Regions from separate parts of the Leuconostoc carnosum genome, predicted to be linked through region 2. Evidence: riboswitches for the same ligand, from Rfam matches in the RefSeq annotation. Region 2 holds a riboswitch; each other region holds the start of a gene.
What was found. A riboswitch is a leader RNA that binds a small molecule or an ion and turns the genes downstream of it on or off. The one in region 2 is predicted to bind lysine.
Positions count from the first base shown of each region.

Region 1 (6,369 bases), 250 kb from region 2:
CAGCCGCATTGGCAGGGACAGCTACTAGGTCTAATGAAACCAGTCTTTCTGCAATTTGGACAGTATTCCAAGCTGCACCTTTCAACAAATTGTCTGAAACAACCCACATGTGAAATGAATCATCGTTTTCAACATCGGCGCGCACACGACCGACAAATGTTTCACGCTTGCCCGCTGCATTGACAGGTTGTGGATAAAGTTGCTGTTGCGGATCATCTTCCAAAACAACACCAGCACCAGCACTCAAAACTTTTTGAATACCAGCTACTGTTGCACCAGTATTAGCTGCTGTCTCAAAATAAACTGCTTCACCGTGACCAATTGGCACGGGTACACGTACCGCAGTGCCTGTGACCTTAACATCCTTAGAATTTTTGTCACCAAACATAATTTTCTTTGTTTCATGAATCATTTTCCACTCTTCATGCGTGTAGCCATCATCTTCAAAAACATCAATTTGTGGTAATAAATTATAAGCCAATGGATAGTGCTTTTCTGCACCTTTAACGGGTAAAATTGCTGGGTGAGGTGTTTCACCATGATTATAGGCTTCCGTCTCATCGACAAGTTCTTGCCAAGCTGACTGACCAGCACCTGATGCTGCTTGATATGTTGAAACGATCACGCGCTTCAACCCATAAGCACGTCGTACTGGTTCTAACGCAACAACCATCTGTATTGTCGAACAATTGGGATTGGCAATAATGCCATTGTGCCCGCGCAAAGCTGCTTCGTTAACTTCAGGTACAATTAAAGGCACGTTATCGTTCATACGCCAATAACTTGAGTTATCGACGACAACCGCACCACGTTTCACAGCTTCAGGGGCAAAACGTTGAGATACTGAACCCCCCCCTGAAGCTAGTACAATATCAATTCCTTCAAAGCTCTCTGCTGTTGCCTCTTCAACCGTCACATCTTGACCTTTGAATTGTAGCGTTTTACCAGCTGACCGTGATGATGCCAAAAGCTTAATCGTGTTCACTGGCACCGTTGACTGTTCTAGTTGTTCAATTAGGCGTGTACCAACAGCCCCTGTAGCACCAAGAATAGCTACGTTATACTTACGTTCTGTCATTTTATTATACTTCTCCTCATAATAAACTATTAATCAACTAAGACACGATGTAATCGCTCTTGCAACCCAGTGGTAATTTCCCAAGGCGCTAAGCCGGCATGCTGCGCGACATCTTCAATTGTGTTCTCTAGATCACCATCTCGACCAATAAAGGTCACTGTGGTGCCCACCGGATATTCATGTGGTAGTTTGATCATCAATTGATCCATAGCCACTTGACCAACAATCGGCGCATAATGTCCGTCAACAATAACATTGAAACCAGTTAATTTGCGTAACCAGCCATCACCATAACCAATTGGTACCGTACCAATCCATTCGTTGCCAGTCGTTGTATATTTATGCGAATAACTAATGCCCTCGCCTGCTGGCAATAATTTCACAAAATTCATTTCGCTACGCAAAGACATGACAGCTTTTAAATCTTTCCCATCTGCTAATTCACCACGTGATGGTTCAATACCGTACAAGACTGTACCAACGCGAATCACTTCATGTGGTACTTCATCAGCATGGTACATCGCCGCACCAGAATTTGCAACATGATAAAATTCTGGCTCCGGTAGCCCATCTGTTATATCATGCCACCGTTTTAATTGTTTATAGAAATAATCTGTATTTGACGAATCAGACTCGGCAAAATGTGTACATACCCCAACGTAATCAAAAATATCAGAATGTACTTGCACATATGCAATCGCTTCAGCTAATGATTGACGATCACGGAATCCAATGCGTCCCATCCCCGTATCTACCCCAAGGGTAACATGTAATCGTTGCTCACCACTTAAATGTGTTGCAGCTTCCTTTAACCAATCTAAAGATACAACCGTTGCCATAATATGCTGAACGGCCATTAACTCAGAATATTCAGCTGAAGAAATACCCAAAATCAAAATGGGTGCCGTAATACGTTCATGGCGTAAGGCCAATGCTTCATCAATGATTGCCACAGCCAAACCATACACACCACCTGCAACTGCTGCTTTGGCTGTTGGTATGAGACCAAGGCCGTAGGCATTAGACTTCACTGCTAAATATATTTTGTCAGCACCAGAAGTTTTTTTCACGACATCAACATTGTTTTTTAAAGCACTTTTTGAAATTTCAATTCGTGTAGGCCGCGTAATTGCTTCTACCATTATTCACACTCTTTTCACATAAAATAAAAATCCGTGATTGCCAAGTGTGGCAGTCACGGATCGCATTTAAACAATCGTTCCTGTCATAGCACTCCGCTTTCGCGACAGTCCATTAGATATTAACTAATGACCCAGCTAACCAACATGACAGTGTTAGTGCTTCGGCCGTATCCCCTTTTACCCGTTTCAAAGTACCTGCCAGCACTCCGCGAGCGACTTATGTCTGCGGCAACCTCTATGATTTTCTAATTGTTTTTATTTTATTCTAATTTTTATTCTTTGTCAAACACCTTAAATTCTTAATTACCGTCACTTTAGTATGATAGAATTTTAATAACTTATTAATTTCATCACAATCATGTTTACGCCACTTTTTTTGCCATTCTAGAAATATACACAACTGCTTATATTGCTTAGGTCCATCTGATATCAGGCTCTTAATGTAACGTTTAACTATGTAATATACATTTTGCCAATATGGTATATCTATAACATAAATTTTATCTGCTGCTTCAAACAAACTTTGACCATCGCGAAATTGTACGCCTTCAACGACCCAGTCATCCTGTTGCAACAGCCGATCTAGCAGAACATGCCTCTCTGCTATTGTCCTATGTCTGTCTCCACTATCTTGTCGTTCCCAATTTATATCATCTAAAGATGTTACCGGTAAATTCATGGTACGCCCCAAATAATGAGCTAACGTCGTCTTGCCACTACCAACTGGTCCAATAATTCTAATTTTCATATTCATTATCCAATGCAATAGTAGCAAAATTTTCTGAATCATCATTATCTAAAATATGTTCGATTGACACCTCTGTAATGGTTGTCAACAAATCATATCTGTTATTTTGCAACTTAACTAATAATTGTGTCGTTTGATCTGGCATTAAGCCTTGTGCAATAGTGATATGTGGTTGATAGGGCAGATCTTTTCGTAGGTATCTTCGAAAAACTACTTTATCATAAAGCGCGTCATGGATTTTTTCTAACATACTAGACCCTTGATCAATTACCAGCCAGACATATCCATGTTTTGAATCACCAGAAACTTCTTGTAACTGTATTTCAAACGGTGGATATTGCTTCGCTACCTCAGTAACTACTTCAATAATTTGTTCGTCCGATAACTGACTATCAAAAGGAAAGACAAGTGATATGTGTGGTGCAATATGATAGTATAAATTATCATATTGGCTGCGAATAATATCAATTTCATTATTCATACTAAATTTTGGAAACATTAAGACAGATCTTAGCATACTTCAACCTTTTTTAAATTAGTATATCAAAAAAGCCAATCCGAAGATTGACTTAGTTCAAAATGCTAATACTGTTCGTTTTTGTAATTTACGCACGGCAATTGCTACAATCACAACGACAGTGATTTTCAATGCACCCGTGGCAACAAAGGGTGTGAATCCGGCTGTGATCGCTGCTTGCGCAGGCATATTCATACTAATAGCCAACCAAATTGTCCCAAATGTTAAGTTCAATATCGAGGCAATAATATTTGTTATGACTAAACCAGTCACAGTCGACCATTTTTTAAATGACAACCCAATGATAGGCGCAAATAAAAGAAACGACCACAAATATCCCGCTGTTGGACCCAATAACAAGACAAATCCACCTTTAAAGCCAGCGAATACTGGTAATCCCAAAGCGCCCAATAATAAATATAAGCTAATAGCAGTTAAACTAACCCGTGTCGATGCAATTGAAGCTACCAAGGCAATAATTAATGTCTGCAGCGTCAGCGGAACCGGACCAATGTTAACTGCCAAAGGTGCAACAGCAAGTAATAATGCCGTTAAAACTGCCGTAACAGCTATACGTTGTGTTTTTGAATTCATTTCTCTCTCCAATTTATACTAGTTGAACAACAAAATTAACCACAGTAAATATTCGGTGGTAGATTCACTTTCGTGACTTCCCCAGAATTCACGGTAATCACTTTATCCCCAACATCCAAAAGCAATTGACCTTCTGTACCAATATCTTTAGCTATGCCAGTTAATAACTCTCGCCCATATTTAATAGTAACTTCTTGCCCAATAACAATATTACGCTCACGATACTCGGGTAAAAATGATCCGGTAGTGTAGGCATCGTAGAATGTGACAAATTCATCAAGCACGTTGGCAGCAATAATATTCCGTGATACCGTTAAAGTCTCCACCATGCCGCCAATTTTGTTCACCAAAGCGCCCGTTAAGTTTTCAGGACGTAATAAATTCAAGCCAATACCTACAACCAAAGCTGAAACCTGCTGACTTTCAAAATCCATCACTGCTTCAGTCAAAATTCCGCCAACTTTACGTCCTTTAAATAATAAATCATTAACCCATTTAAAATCTAGTTGAATGCCTAGTGTTTTTTGGATCGCTCTAGAAACTGCAACAGCCGTGCCTGTCGTCAATAGTCCTGGTATAACTGCCGCCCCGATTGGTAATGGTAAAGCAAAGGAAATATATAACCCCGTTTCCGGTGGTGCAATAAACGTACGACCCAAACGCCCGCGACCATCAGTTTGATAATCAGCAATAATCATGGTTGGTTCTGTTATATCATCATGTGCTAAAGTTTCTTTCGCATAGGTGTTAGTCGAGTTAACACTATCTAAAACCCTAATTTTCCAATTAGATTTTGCTAATTCCGCAATAATTGGTGCACTTAATATTTGCCCAGCTTGGTATCGATAACCAACACGGTGTTGACTATCGATACGATGCCCTTGGTCAATTAATTTTTGGATGACTTTCCATACAGCAGCACGACTAATATTTAAGGTTTGTGCTAAAGTTTCACCACTTAAATATTCACCTTCATGTTTGGCAAAAAATTGTAATAATCGTTCATCTGTTTTCATGTTTTTTATCCTACGAAAAATAAATTTCAATGTGGCGCGCACACTGATTGTTGAAAGGATGATGACATTTCGGGCAATAGTAATTTGCCTTCAGATACATTTGTCCTGTCATGCCAAAATGACATGCACCACACAACACAGCTACCCGCTCATCAGTTAGAGGCATGGGACAGAAATGATGCGTTACCATAGCATCGTGACACTGATAACATGCATAAAATTCATCACATTGCGCACAACGATTGGCAACAACATCGTGAAAACTATGCCAATGACGACACCGCCCTTCATCATCTAAACCAATACCTTTAATCATAATAACAGCTTTTGACGCGCTAGCACCAATCCAATTATCGTTGCCAGAATAGCTTTAATAATATCCCCAGGAATAAAGGCTATTTGTCCCACTAATGCCGTCTTCACTGACATATGCGTTTGGATAATCAAGCCAATAGCCCCACCAAAATTAATGAGTAAAATACCAAAAATAACTATTGTAAATAGTAACGTCACAAAATTCAATTGACCTTTCACACGTAAGTGTTCTGTTACCCACCCAATAAAAAAGGCAGCAATAGCGTAACTATATAGATATCCTGCAGTTGGACCAATTAAATGTGCAAAACCGCCCTGACCACCGGTTAATACCGGTATCCCTACGGCAATCATTAACAAAAATATGACCACCGTATAAAATCCATATCGACGCCCTAATATGACGCCTGCCAGCATGATGCCCAAGTTTTGGATAACGATTGGTACAGGAAGAATACCAATTGGTATTCCCGGTATGAATCCCAAAACAATAATGATTGCTAGTGTAATAGCGGATAATGAAGTAGCTTTTGTTGACATGTTCTTTTCCTTTTTAGTAAACTATTTTATAATTATGGTTTACTAAAAAGGAATTGTCAACCCTTGATTGAACAAAAATTTGAGTTTAATATATTTTTCAATTAATATTACTCGCATAAAAAAAAGCACAAATTATTTAGTTTTAGAAATAATTTGTGCTCTTTTAATTGTGCCACGATCGATCATTTGCTGGTAATTATCTTTATACTGCAATAGATAACGCTTTATTTTATGTTTCTTATTTGAAGATAACGTTTCATTTGAATGAAGAAAATTAGCATTTTTGTCTATTGTGACTGATGCACTAAAAGTGACATTCTTATCATTACTTTTAGATATAATTGCTTCAAAATTTTTATCATCTTTAATGTCAACTACCAGGTGTTTATCTCTAACAATAACATTAACCTTGTTTTCTG
Region 1 is NZ_CP042374.1:898,994-905,362, forward strand. Features, by position in the region: gene FGL89_RS04470 (aspartate-semialdehyde dehydrogenase) at 1-1,078, opposite strand, end outside; gene alr (alanine racemase) at 1,108-2,220, opposite strand; lysine riboswitch at 2,299-2,466, opposite strand; gene FGL89_RS04480 (P-loop NTPase family protein) at 2,486-2,968, opposite strand; gene FGL89_RS04485 (2'-5' RNA ligase family protein) at 2,958-3,449, opposite strand; gene FGL89_RS04490 (biotin transporter BioY) at 3,543-4,079, opposite strand; gene FGL89_RS04495 (biotin--[acetyl-CoA-carboxylase] ligase) at 4,115-5,095, opposite strand; gene FGL89_RS04505 (biotin transporter BioY) at 5,408-5,950, opposite strand; gene FGL89_RS04510 (helix-turn-helix domain-containing protein) at 6,083-6,369, opposite strand, start outside.
Region 1: linked by a shared signal. The riboswitch ahead of alr (alanine racemase) and the one ahead of FGL89_RS05770 (amino acid permease) in region 2 are both predicted to bind lysine.

Region 2 (6,369 bases):
CTGGTGACGTAGACAATGTGACATTGAGACATAATTGGTATTCACAACTTAATGAAGGTTACCCAGAGGGGTGTGAAGCAACCGCTTTACAGATAGCTTTATCTAACAAAAATAAATACTATAGCTTGCCAAAAATCTATAATGCAACTGGGTATGGTTATCATAAGACACCAAGCACCGGATTTTATGGTAACCCAAAGGGTGTTGGTAGCGCTAAAACTGAAACAGTATTTGCTTCTAAACTTGCGTCCAGTATGAAAAAATTTGATAATAACATTGTTGATATAACAGGTGCCTCTGTTAATGATGTGATCAGTGAGTTGTTAAATGGTAATCCAATTGTGACATGGGGGGATTATTATTGGCAATTAGGGCGAGCATTTCATGTGATGACGATTGTTGGTTATAATAATAATCAATTTTTAATTTCTGACCCCTATGCAAATTCAAAAAGAGAATATTATATTAGTACAAATAATTGGCATTACGTTAACCATAATAACTACGCGTTAGGTTGGAAAACCCCAAGTGCTATGAATGTTGTTGTGCGTGGATAATTGTATAGTAAATTAAACCAAGCTTTTAATGACCGGAAAATCTGGCGTTAGAGGCTTTTTTGAGTTCAAATCTAGTATTAGAGACGAAAAGCCCCTAGGAAATGTAATAATGTTGATTTTGTAATCAAATATTATCATATTCCCTAGGGGTACTATCTTATTATATTTTAATGCAATTATTTGCTGTTTTGCAAAAGAACCATAGATTAAGCTTGAGTAGCAGCTGCCTCTTTATAATCAGGTGCTAATTTATTAACTGGTGGTGTAAATTCACGCATAGATTCTGCTAGATGTACGAAATGTGTCACTAGTCGGTGATTAGGTGCTTGTGTACCGTGCTTATCAGCCAAATCAGCAATCCAACCATTGATATAATCCACTTCTGTGGGACGTCCTTTAACAAAATCTTGATACATTGAAGGGAAATGAAGTGGATTAGCGACGTTAGAAACATAGTCCACTTGGGCCACCATTTCATCACGTGTTTCAATCAGTTTGATACCAGCTGCTTCAGCGGCATCATAAGCTTCATTAATCAAGGGACGTGCGATACCCTCTAAAAAGTTATCATAGGCCATTAACTGCCCCATACGTGACTGGAACATTGTTGCAATTGAATTTTCAACTGCGTTAAAAAAGACTTTAGTAAGCAATGTTCCCATGAAATTTTCAGTGTAAGATGGATTCAAATGTGCTGCTTGAAAATCTTTTTGAAGCAAGTCCATGGTTTCTGAAGGCTGCTCAGTTAAGTTTGCATAAACGGATGAGCCGGCACTCTCAGCACCCATAAAGTCAACATCCCCGTAATCATTTAATACGGTAGCGATCATAGCTGTACCACCAATAATATGGGCATCATCGAAATAATTTTGTAACTTTTCAATGTGTCCCATACCGTTCATCGCACCTAATGCTGTTTGTCCAGGTTTGAATTTTGGCTTTAGACGATCAAGTGCATCTTGTAACTGCATTTGTTTCATAAAAAATATCCAAACATCAGGCGTACCATTATATTCTTCAGGTGAGAAAATATTAATTTTAATTTTATGTTTGTCTTGATGATCGCGTGATTTCCACACTTGATCATCCTGCTCATGGATTTTATCGAGACTAGCTTGTGTTGGTTCAATAAAATCAACTGCAACACCAGCATTTTCTTGAAGTAAAATCCCATATCTCAACCCCATAGCGCCCGCACCAACTACTGCATATTTCATAATATGAATCCTCCTATTAATTATTGATGATATAATTCTAATCTTAACTCTAATTTAAGTCAAGTCAAAATTTAATTTTTTAATTTGTACAACTCATGAAAATTACCGTATAATGAAGTAATAGTGCGTTTGCACATTTCGAAATAGAAGGAATTAAGATGTCTAGAGAAATTTATTTAACAGGTGATCGTCCAACTGGTAAATTACATATTGGTCACTATATTGGGTCGTTAAAAAACCGTGTAGCCATGCAAAATTCAGGAGACTACGATCCCTTTGTCATGATTGCGGATACACAGGCGTTTACCGACAATGCCCGTAATCCAGAAAAAATCAGGCAATCGTTAACCGAAGTGGCGTTGGATTATTTAGCCGTGGGGATTGACCCTAGCAAAACAACTATCTTTGTTCAGTCACAAATTAAAGGTTTGCCAGAATTAACAGATTATTTTATGAATTTAGTTTCCGTTGCTCGTTTGCAACGCAATCCAACAGTCAAATCTGAAATCGCTCAAAAAGGCTTTGGTGAAGGCATTCCAGCTGGTTTTTTAACTTATCCTGTATCACAAGCCGCCGATATTACGATTTTTCGTGCAACCAAGGTACCGGTCGGTGATGATCAAGAACCGATGATTGAACAGACACGTGAGCTAGTACGTTCATTTAATAGTGCTTATAATTCTGATGTCCTAGTTGAGCCTGTAGGTGTCTTTCCGCCTAAAGGGCAAGGGCGCTTACCAGGTATTGATGGTAATGCTAAAATGTCAAAATCACTAAATAATGGGATTTATCTTTCAGATGACGCTGATACGTTAGCTAAAAAAGTAAAATCAATGTACACAGATCCATTACATATCAACATTGCTGACCCAGGGCATGTAGAAGGAAATGTCGTCTTTACTTATTTAGATATTTTTGATCCTGATAAGCAAGCTGTGCAAGTGTTAAAAGAGCAGTATATGGCTGGTGGTTTGGGTGATATGAAGTTAAAGCGCTATTTGATTGAGGTTATGGAAACAGAATTGGCCCCAATAAGAGAAAAACGTCAAACATTTGCTCAAGATATTCCTGAGGTGATGCGTATGTTAAAGGACGGATCTGAGCGCGCTAATGCTGTTGCCGAAGCGACAATGAAAGATGTTCGTCATGCGATGGGCATTGATTACTTTGGTTAAATGAGATAAAAGTAAAATAAAAGCAGGCAGTTCTCATTGAGAATTGCCTGCTTTTACTTATTGTCCTGTAGTATTTTCATTATTTGAATCATCTAACGTATTAGCAGTTGCTGGGTCGTCAGGGGTTGTTTTACCGCCATCTTCAGAAGGGCGTAAAGAAGCCGCAATGGCTGATAGTTCACTTGGCACTTCACCGCCGTACGGTAAGCCAGTGTTTTCACTTTTTAATCCGAGCGTTTTACGCGCTAAATCAGTGACGCGTTGCTTTTCTTTTTGAGGAATAACTTCATATGCAACGTTATTACCCTCAGAATCAGGATAACTTGTACCAACACCTTGCATATGTTCAGTTACAATATTATTTTTAGCTTTAATGTATTTACTTGCTAGCGTTGTCATATCACCAAATGTTAAATCAGTGCGTACATTTTTTGAAATCGTTGACATAAACTGATTATTGAGTAAACTTGATACATTGGCAGATTTATTGATGAGACCTTCCAGCACAATGCGTTGTCGTTGCTGGCGACCGTAATCACCATTTGGGTCGTCATAGCGCATACGAGAGAAAGCTAGAGCAGCATCGCCATCCATGACTGTTCTTGATTTTGACCATGTTTTGCCATTATCATCAGAGTGTTCATATTTTGTCTCACCTTTATGGAAACGATATAAATTAGGGCCATAAGCATGTGCAGTTTCTTGACTGTAGACAAAGTCAATCGGTGATTTAATTGAAATACCACCAACTTGATCAACCATCTTGGATAATCCGGACATATTGACCAAAGCGTAGAAATCAACTGGAATGTTCAAAAAAGATTCAACAGTTTTAATTGAAGTAGAAGTTGAGCCATAGGCATAGGCAGCATTTAACTTTTGAGGGAAAGTATCTTCATAACCAACAATCGAAACCATAGCATCTCGTGCTAAGGATATCATTGTTGTTTTTTGTGTTTCAGGATTAACTAGCAATAACATCATTGAGTCAGTGCGTCCCTTGTAGGTACGTCCCAATTCCCCAGTATCTGTCCCATATAGTAAGATAGAGATTGGACGTCCGCTTTTAACCACATTAGATACATTACGTGATTTATTTACGCCAGTTCCAGCATAAGATTCATCGATAGCACCTTTAGTGTTTTTAAAAGCCCACCAAGATAAACCACCAGCAGTAAGGATGATAATAGCTAGTAAAACTAAAATAGTGTTACGAACACGATGTTTTTTTACTTGATTTTTTTCAGCACGCGTCGGCGTCTGTGTATTATTATCCATGCGGAAAGAGCTCCTAATGTAGTATGAATAGTAGTTATTAAAATAAAAAGCAACTATATACTAGTATAACTGATTAGTATAAAAATAAAGTTAAATATTTTAAAAGATATTATATTATAATGCTTTAGTTTTGGACAAAGGCATAGGAACTAAATTATCATGGTATGAGGTAGCTGGTCAAATGTTTCGTTTTATTGACACACTATTTTAAAAAGTGCTATAATATCCTAGTTATCAAAGAGGATGCAACCAATATTAGTCATATAAGCTAGTCTGCCAAAGACAGTGAACTTATGTAAAAGGAGCGGTTGCCGAAATTTCATTTATGGCATAATGAAATTGGGCTGACAATTAATAGTTGTTAGACTGTCACGGAAACGTGGTGCGCTTTGGAAAGTTAATTTTAAACTGACTTTTTGAACGAAACCTTTTTCTAACCATAGACAGAGGTTTTTTTATTTGCCTCGACAAGGAGAGTTTCATGACTGAAGAAAATGCTGGTATAAAACGTAATTTGAAGACACGTCATGTTTCAATGATTGCCTTAGGTGGATCAATTGGAACAGGACTGTTTGTTGCATCAGGTGCTACTGTGGCACAAGCAGGGCCATTAGGTGCAATCGTTGCTTACTTAGCAATTGGTGTGATGGTGTATTTTTTAATGACGAGTTTAGGTGAAATGGCAACATATGCACCAACATCTGGGTCATTTTCTGACTATGCCGGTAAATATGTTGACCCAGCTTTAGGATTTGCCATGGGTTGGAATTATTGGTTTAACTGGGCGATTACTTTAGCTGTTGATATTGTTGCCGTTGGGTTAGTAACAAAATTTTGGTTTCCAAATACACCTGGATGGATTTTTTCATCAATCGCGTTGGTACTCATTTTTTTGATCAATTTATTTTCAGTGGGTGCTTTCGGCGAAACTGAATTTTGGTTATCTATGATCAAAGTGATTACGATTATCGCGTTTTTGATTATCGGTATTGCGACAATTTTTGGTGTTATTCATTCAAATATTGATGTGATGAAGAACTTATCTGTTGGTAATCATGGCTTTGTCGGTGGGCCACAGGCTATTTTATCAGTTTTTGTTGTCGCGGGATTTTCATTTCAAGGCACTGAATTAATTGGTATTACGGCTGGTGAAGCTAAGGATCCTGACAAGTCAGTGCCCAAGGCCATTAACCAAGTATTTTGGCGTATTTTACTATTTTATATTTTAGCAATTTTTGTTATTTCTGCTTTAGTTTATTATCAAGATCCGCGTTTATTGAGTTCATCAACAGAAAATATTGCTGTTTCACCTTTTACCATCGTGTTTAAAAATGCAGGAATTGCTTTTGCTGCAAGTTTGATGAATGCTGTCATTTTAACATCAATTGTTTCTTCAGCTAATTCAGGGTCTTATGCTTCAACACGCATGCTGTACGCTATGGCACGTAAAGGCGATGCACCAAAAATATTCTCTAGGTTATCAACTCGTGGTGTGCCTGTATTTGCTCTGATTTTGACAACACTGATTGGACTATTAGCTTTTATTTCTAATACAAAAGGTGGTTCAGTTGCTTATACTTGGCTTGTTAATGCTTCTGGTTTGACAGGCTTTATAGCTTGGGTAGGTATTGCAATATCTCACTATCGTTTCCGACGTGCTTATGTGGCACAAGGTAAAGACTTGAATGATTTGAAATATAAAGCAAAATGGTTCCCATTTGGGCCAATATTTGCTTTGATTATCTCAATTGGGGTGATCATTGGACAAGATCCTGCTAGTTTCACAAATTTGAATCTTGAAAAAATTGCGATTACTTATTTGTCAGTGCCGCTGTTTATTGTCTTATTTGTTTGGTATAAAATAACACACAAAACTAAGATGATTAAATTAGAGGATGTTGACTTGGAGCAACACCGTTGAATATTTAGTGTAAACATCACTTTATGAGTGATGTTTTTATATTAATATAAAAACATTTGTTAACTGATATAATAGTACTATTAAACTGAACGCTAGCTAATCAATATTATTATTAAATCGAGGAGGACAATAATGAGTCCAATATTTACTTTGAGCCTTAATCTATTAGCTATTTATTTTGCCTTTTGGATAATTCGCCCAATCAATTTTGCTCGGTTGAT
Region 2 is NZ_CP042374.1:1,149,407-1,155,775, forward strand. Features, by position in the region: gene FGL89_RS05750 (KxYKxGKxW signal peptide domain-containing protein) at 1-557, shown strand, start outside; gene FGL89_RS05755 (ketopantoate reductase family protein) at 764-1,774, opposite strand; gene trpS (tryptophan--tRNA ligase) at 1,933-2,949, shown strand; gene FGL89_RS05765 (LCP family protein) at 3,007-4,227, opposite strand; lysine riboswitch at 4,457-4,625, shown strand; gene FGL89_RS05770 (amino acid permease) at 4,709-6,148, shown strand; gene FGL89_RS05775 (DUF1146 family protein) at 6,281-6,369, shown strand, end outside.

Region 3 (6,369 bases), 750 kb from region 2:
CCAAATCCACCAGCTAAAATAATTTTAGTCACAATTACCCCTCCAACAATTCGTTAAGTTGCGTCTGTTCATCAGTCGTTAACGGTAAAATTGGTAGACGTGCAATATTTTTAACCATACCAATGGCACTCAAACTCGCTTTAACAGGTGCTGGAGATGGAAATGCAAATAGTGCGTTCATGCGTGGTGTCAAATAACGTTGCAAACGACCAGCTTCACGCCAGTCACCACTGTTCATTGCTGTAAACAATGCCGCAATATCATCCCCATATAAATGAGCAGCCACTGAAATCGTCCCTGCCCCACCTTGAGAATAAGCAGCTAATGTTTGCGCATCTTCACCAGTATAAACTGAAAAATCAACAGCTTGTGTTTTTTCAACTTCTGCACCAATAAACTCTGCCGAAGTTGTTTCTTTAACAGCGTTAATATTAGGATGTTGCGCTAATGTAACAACACTATCTACTGTTAAGCCTACCGCTGAACGTCCTGGAATATTATATAACATCACAGGTTTAGGTGAAGCATCTGCAATCGCTTCAAAATGTGCAATCATACCTGCTTGACTTGGTTTATTATAATATGGTGTCACAGCTAAAATCGCATCTACGCCGTCAATTGCCCCTAATTCTTTAGCATTTTGAACTGATTCTACAGTGTTATTTGTGCCTGCATTAGCAATTAACAAAACATCATCAGCTACATAGTCAACAATATGACGTGTGAGTGCTAATTTTTCAGCGTGTGTTAGCGTGGGCGATTCGCCAGTTGTCCCCGCAATAACTAATCCTTGTGTCCCATGAGACAATAAATGATCAATCACGTGGTCGAGTGCAGGGTAATCAATTTCATTTTTTTCATTAAACGGTGTAATAATTGCCGTTATTAAATTAATATTTTTATACATTTTGATTCATCCGCCATTCTATAAAGTCTTTTAAAGCTGTAAATCCAGGTAACAAGGCACTTTCATCAATGTTGAGTTGTGGACTATGCAATGAATGTGTCACATCATTGACACCAAGCCAAAGCATAACACCCGGAATTTGTTGAAGTAAATAACCAAAATCTTCACCCGTCATCGCAGGTTCTGCCAGTTCAAAAGCGATATCATCACGAGTTGTCATAAAATCAATCAAATTATTAGCTAACTTAATATTATTTTCAACCGGCAAATAGCTACCACTCTCTAGTGATACATCAATTACAACGTCATTAGCTAACGCAACACCAGCAGCAATTTGCCGAATGCGTGTCATCATGACATCTAATCCTGATTTTGTCATACTACGAACAGTCCCTTCAAAATGAACATCGTCAGGAATAACATTGTTAGTAAAACCACCACGGATTTTACCAACACTAACAACACCACCCTTAATTGGGTTAACTGAGCGAGAGACAACTGTTTGTAATTGCACAATTAGTTCCGAAGCAATGACAATAGGATCTTTAAGTAAGTGTGGATAAGCAGCATGTCCACCGACGCCATGAACATCAACTGTCAATTCTGCTGTGCCAGCGAAAAGCGTCCCTGCTAACGTACTTAACATCCCAGCTGGTAAAGCAGGCTGGTCATGAATACCATAAAATTCATCTGGTCGCCACTCATTTTCAAACAAGCCTAAATCATAAGCGACTTTACCACCACTTTTAGCTTCTTCTGCTGGTTGAAAAAAGATAATCAAATTATCTTTTGGCTGATGTTGGCTAAAGTACTGTACCATTGCTAACGCAAGCGTCATATGTACGTCGTGACCACAAGCGTGCATACGTCCAGCATGCTGAGAAGCAAAAGGTAAATTAGTTTTTTCTTCAACTGGCAAAGCATCAATATCAGCGCGGTAACCTAATGTTCTTTGCGGATCTTTACCTTCAAAGCGAATTAAAATTGCTGTTGGCAAAGCATCTACTGTACGAATCGTCATCGTATCGTTTTGCCAACCTTTAACTTTATTTAACAAATAATCATGTGTCTCATACTCTTCAAGTGCTAATTCAGGTATACGGTGTAAATCACGTCGATATTGTTGCAATACTTCACCAGTAATTTCACTCATCAAAGTCCCCTTAAGGCATCAATTAAAGCTGTCTTTTGTTGTGTTTGCGAATCAATTGACTTAATGACTTTGGCAGGTACACCAGCTACTACTGTATTGGCTGGGACATCCTTCGTGACAATAGCACCTGCCGCAACAACTGCGCCATCACCCACTTGAACACCTTCAATGACAACGGCATTAGCACCAACTAATACGTTATTTCCAATCCGAACAGGCTGTGCAGAAGCTGGTTCAATCACACCAGCCAAAACTGCGCCTGCGCCAATATGTGAATTTTCACCAACAATCGCACGGCCACCTAAAATAGCACCCATATCGATCATCGTACCAGCCCCAATTTCAGCACCAATATTAATCACAGCTCCTAGCATGATAACAGCATTGTCACCAATTTCAACTTGTTCTCGAATAATTGCACCTGGTTCAATACGTGCATTAACCGCTTTTTTGTCTAATAATGGTACAGCTGAGTTGCGTGCATCATTTTCAATAAAAACATTTTCTGCAGGTAAATTCGCAATCAATGGTTGAATATCAGACCAATCACCAATTAACTGACCAAAAGCAACACCACCGAATTGCTGAACACTGGCTGGTACTTCACCACTCAATACGCCTTTATAAGTCACTTTTACAATAGTTATCTTTTTAGCATTGGCAATGAAATCAATCAAGCGTTGTGCATCATTTTGTACTTCTGTCATCTTCTTCAATTCCTCTTTGTCATTTAATGATGTCTACTTCAACTGTAACAGCTAAAATAAACAGAGCGCATTACTATTTTGTTGAACTTTGTAATGTATAATCTTTGTCCAGCGACATAATATGTTCATAAGTCTCACGGGCAACAACCAATTGATGTTTGCCATTTTCTACGAATACAACAGCAGGACGTGGGTTACGATTATAATTGGATGCCATAGCATAGCCATAAGCACCTGTAGCCAATACTGATAATATATCTCCTGGCTGTGTTTCTGGTAAGGCTTGTTGCCACACCAAAACATCTCCTGATTCACAATATTTACCTGCAACACGAACAACTTCTTTAGTTTGTGCATTAGGCTGGTTAGCTAATACCGCTTCATATTGTGCTTGATATAATGCCGGTCGGATATTATCTCCCATACCGCCATCAACAGCTAAATAGTGACGAATATCAGGAATATCCTTACGTGAACCGATGGTGTAAAGCGTCTGTCCAGCTGGACCAACGATTGAACGACCTGGTTCAATCCATATTTCAGGCATTTTCCAGTCATATGAAGCTGCTTTGCCTTTAAGTGTGCGTATAATAGCCGCAACATATTCACTTTCTGGTAACGGCTTGTCATCGGCCGTATATCGAATACCAAATCCGCCCCCAACATTAATAACGGCGGGCTGCCATCCCCAACTTTGCGCTGTATCAGCAAGCAAAGCTGCATTCTTTTCAAAGCCAGTCACATCAAAAATTTGTGACCCAATATGCGCATGTAATCCACGCAAATTCAAATTATCGTCATTTTTGGCTATTTGGAAAGCTTCTTTGGCCTGACCCGTAAGTAAGTCAAATCCGAATTTCGAATCTTGTTGTCCAGTACTAATAAATTCATGTGTATGCGCTGAAATACCAGGTGAAATGCGCAACAAAATATCTTGCTTTATTTGATGTTCCTGTGCAATTGTTGATAATAATTTTAACTCCAGAAAGTTGTCAATAATAATCGTCCCAACACCTTTTTCTACTGCTAGCGTCAGCTCATCAAAACTTTTGTTATTCCCGTTGAAACTAAGATGCTTGGTATCAAATCCTGCTTTAATTGCTGTAACTAATTCACCACCAGAAACAATATCTGCATGTATCCCTTCTTGCTGAGCGACTTGATAAATTGCCTTAGTCGCAAACGCTTTAGAAGCGTAGCTCACCACGTAAGGCACGTTTTCTTTTTCAAATAGCGTTTTAAAAGCACGCATTGTTTGCCGAATTTTAGATACATCATACACATAAAGCGGTGTGCCATAAGTTTCTGCTAATGAAACGGCATCGGCACCGTCAATTGTTAAATGTTCTAATTCATTAGTTAAATAATTTGTCATTTTGTTCTCCAAATCCACATAAAAAGCCCTCGTTCGAGACCACGGTCACGGACAAAAGGCTTTTGTGTTAGCATTTTTGACAGTTGCCATAGCTCACCGTTATCTCTAACGACAGTCCAACAGTTATTAACTATTGTCCCAATAATCTATCTTGGTAGTGATAAACTATTTCGGCAATATCCCCTTTCACAACACCGCATCACTGCTACAACAGCTTGGTCTTGGTACTTATGTCAATTGCAACCTCTATGTAAATCTTAATTTCTTATTTTAATTATCATAACTTACTGACGAAATAATGTCAAATTTTTCATTTAATATAATGTATCGATAAATGTGAGTCCTAGTTCCTTTCCATATTGTCGAATGGTGGACTCTGCTAAGTTCAGTTCAAACGCTAAATCAATATAGCTAGTCATCCCTTGGTTGAACAATACTTGCATTTGTGCTTTACGCTCGTCCTTGCCAATCGCCGACTCAGTGCCTAATGCCTGAACACCATGTCCGACAAGTGTCGTGTCTTCTTCACTGACAGGTTGCTTATCCCGAACTTCAAGTTCACGATAAGCCTGCGCAGCAGCTTTAATGTCCAAATGTTCTACTTTAACTTCCGAGGTTACATCCGTTGTTTTTTTAAAATTATAATTCATCATTACCCTTCATTGGCTGCGCGTTGAACAATTACTGAACCATCAACTGGTGAAAAAACACCATTGTCATAAACTGTTTGCAATAAGTCATCGCCACTATCTTTTTGCGATACCGTCACCATCTGACCCTGTCGCATGATAACTTTCAATAAGCCAGCTTTTGATGCTTTACTAACATCCGTTTTTGGGTTTTTTTGAATATTGATTCTCTCACCAGCTGAATTTTCAGCATATGCAGCTTTAATAGCAAAACGCTCAGTGTCACGTGTAAATCCTTCTTGTAGCAGACCGCCACCAGAGCCAACGACCAGATTGTCAGCAGACCAACCAGCTGCAATCAAGGCTTCATACAAACTGACAATCGTATCCGCCTTCATACCATCACCCTGAATAATACCAACATTATAATCAAGGACACGATAGCCCTTATGATTAACGGTTGTACCAAAAATAGTCGCTAATGCATCCAAAACCTGTAAATCAATTGTTTTGGGATCACCAGAATCAGGTCTCAAAACAATACGTCCTTCACGCTGCATAATACGTGCTTTGATCTCTGGTGATCCAATAACAGTAGTTATAAACTGTAACGCATCATAAGAATCAATCACAATTGAAAGCACAGCGTCATCTGGGGTACGATCAAGTTGTGCATTCACATAATCGAACTCGCCTTGCCCTGATCCGTAAGCTGTCGCAACTGAATGTTCTGTTGCCCACACCGATAACGCACGACCCGCAACACCATAAACTGATTCAAAATATTGTGAAGCAGCCATGTTATCCGATCCTTGAAAGTGTAATAAATGTGCTGCGCCACCTCGTTTACCTGATTCAAGCGACGTTGCACCACGTAAACCAAAATCATTAACTGCCAGAAACAAATTAGCGACGGTCCCAGATTTTTCAAGCAATGGTTTTAACCTTTTTTTAATGTTAAGCGAATTTGTCGCAATAGTTGTCGGATACCAGACGTGCATTAAAACCACTTCTAAAGCATTTAAACTGGTAGCAAACCAATCAGCAGTTGATTCAATAGTAAATAAAGCATTACCAGTCGGTACTTCTAATCCCTCTGGCAGTGCTTTTATTTTCACTGGAAAATAGCCCAGATCGCGTACCTTTTCCCAGACTGAACGATTAAAATAGGCTGAAGTGCCAAAAGTCATGTGAGCGACCTTTTGTGCCTCATCAATCATCGTATCTGTTATTGGCTCATGAAAATAATCGTGTAAAATCATTGATAAGCCAAACCAACTTACCGTGTCAAACTTCCCGCCAACGCGAGCTTCACCATATGAATATAGTTTCGTTAAATTAGTAGGATATTGCAAATGATGGGTTAACTTATAGGCATCAGTTGCTAAAATAATATTTTCACTCATAACTAATCTCCGGTAAGTCTGTGGCGATAAATTCTCGGGTGACATCTCGATAAGTATTCTCACTCATACGCAATAAACGCCAATCATATACTTTATCGTCATCGTATTCATCAATGTATGGCTCAAATTCACCCTCAGTTTGCAAAATTAAGTACCCTGCAAAAGCTGCAACAAATTCGTCACTCGATTCTG
Region 3 is NZ_CP042374.1:396,001-402,369, forward strand. Features, by position in the region: gene dapB (4-hydroxy-tetrahydrodipicolinate reductase) at 1-32, opposite strand, end outside; gene dapA (4-hydroxy-tetrahydrodipicolinate synthase) at 35-907, opposite strand; gene FGL89_RS01870 (N-acetyldiaminopimelate deacetylase) at 900-2,060, opposite strand; gene dapD (2,3,4,5-tetrahydropyridine-2,6-dicarboxylate N-acetyltransferase) at 2,060-2,767, opposite strand; gene lysA (diaminopimelate decarboxylase) at 2,841-4,142, opposite strand; lysine riboswitch at 4,224-4,399, opposite strand; gene FGL89_RS01885 (hypothetical protein) at 4,457-4,792, opposite strand; gene FGL89_RS01890 (nicotinate phosphoribosyltransferase) at 4,795-6,177, opposite strand; gene FGL89_RS01895 (hypothetical protein) at 6,170-6,369, opposite strand, start outside.
Region 3: linked by a shared signal. The riboswitch ahead of lysA (diaminopimelate decarboxylase) and the one ahead of FGL89_RS05770 (amino acid permease) in region 2 are both predicted to bind lysine.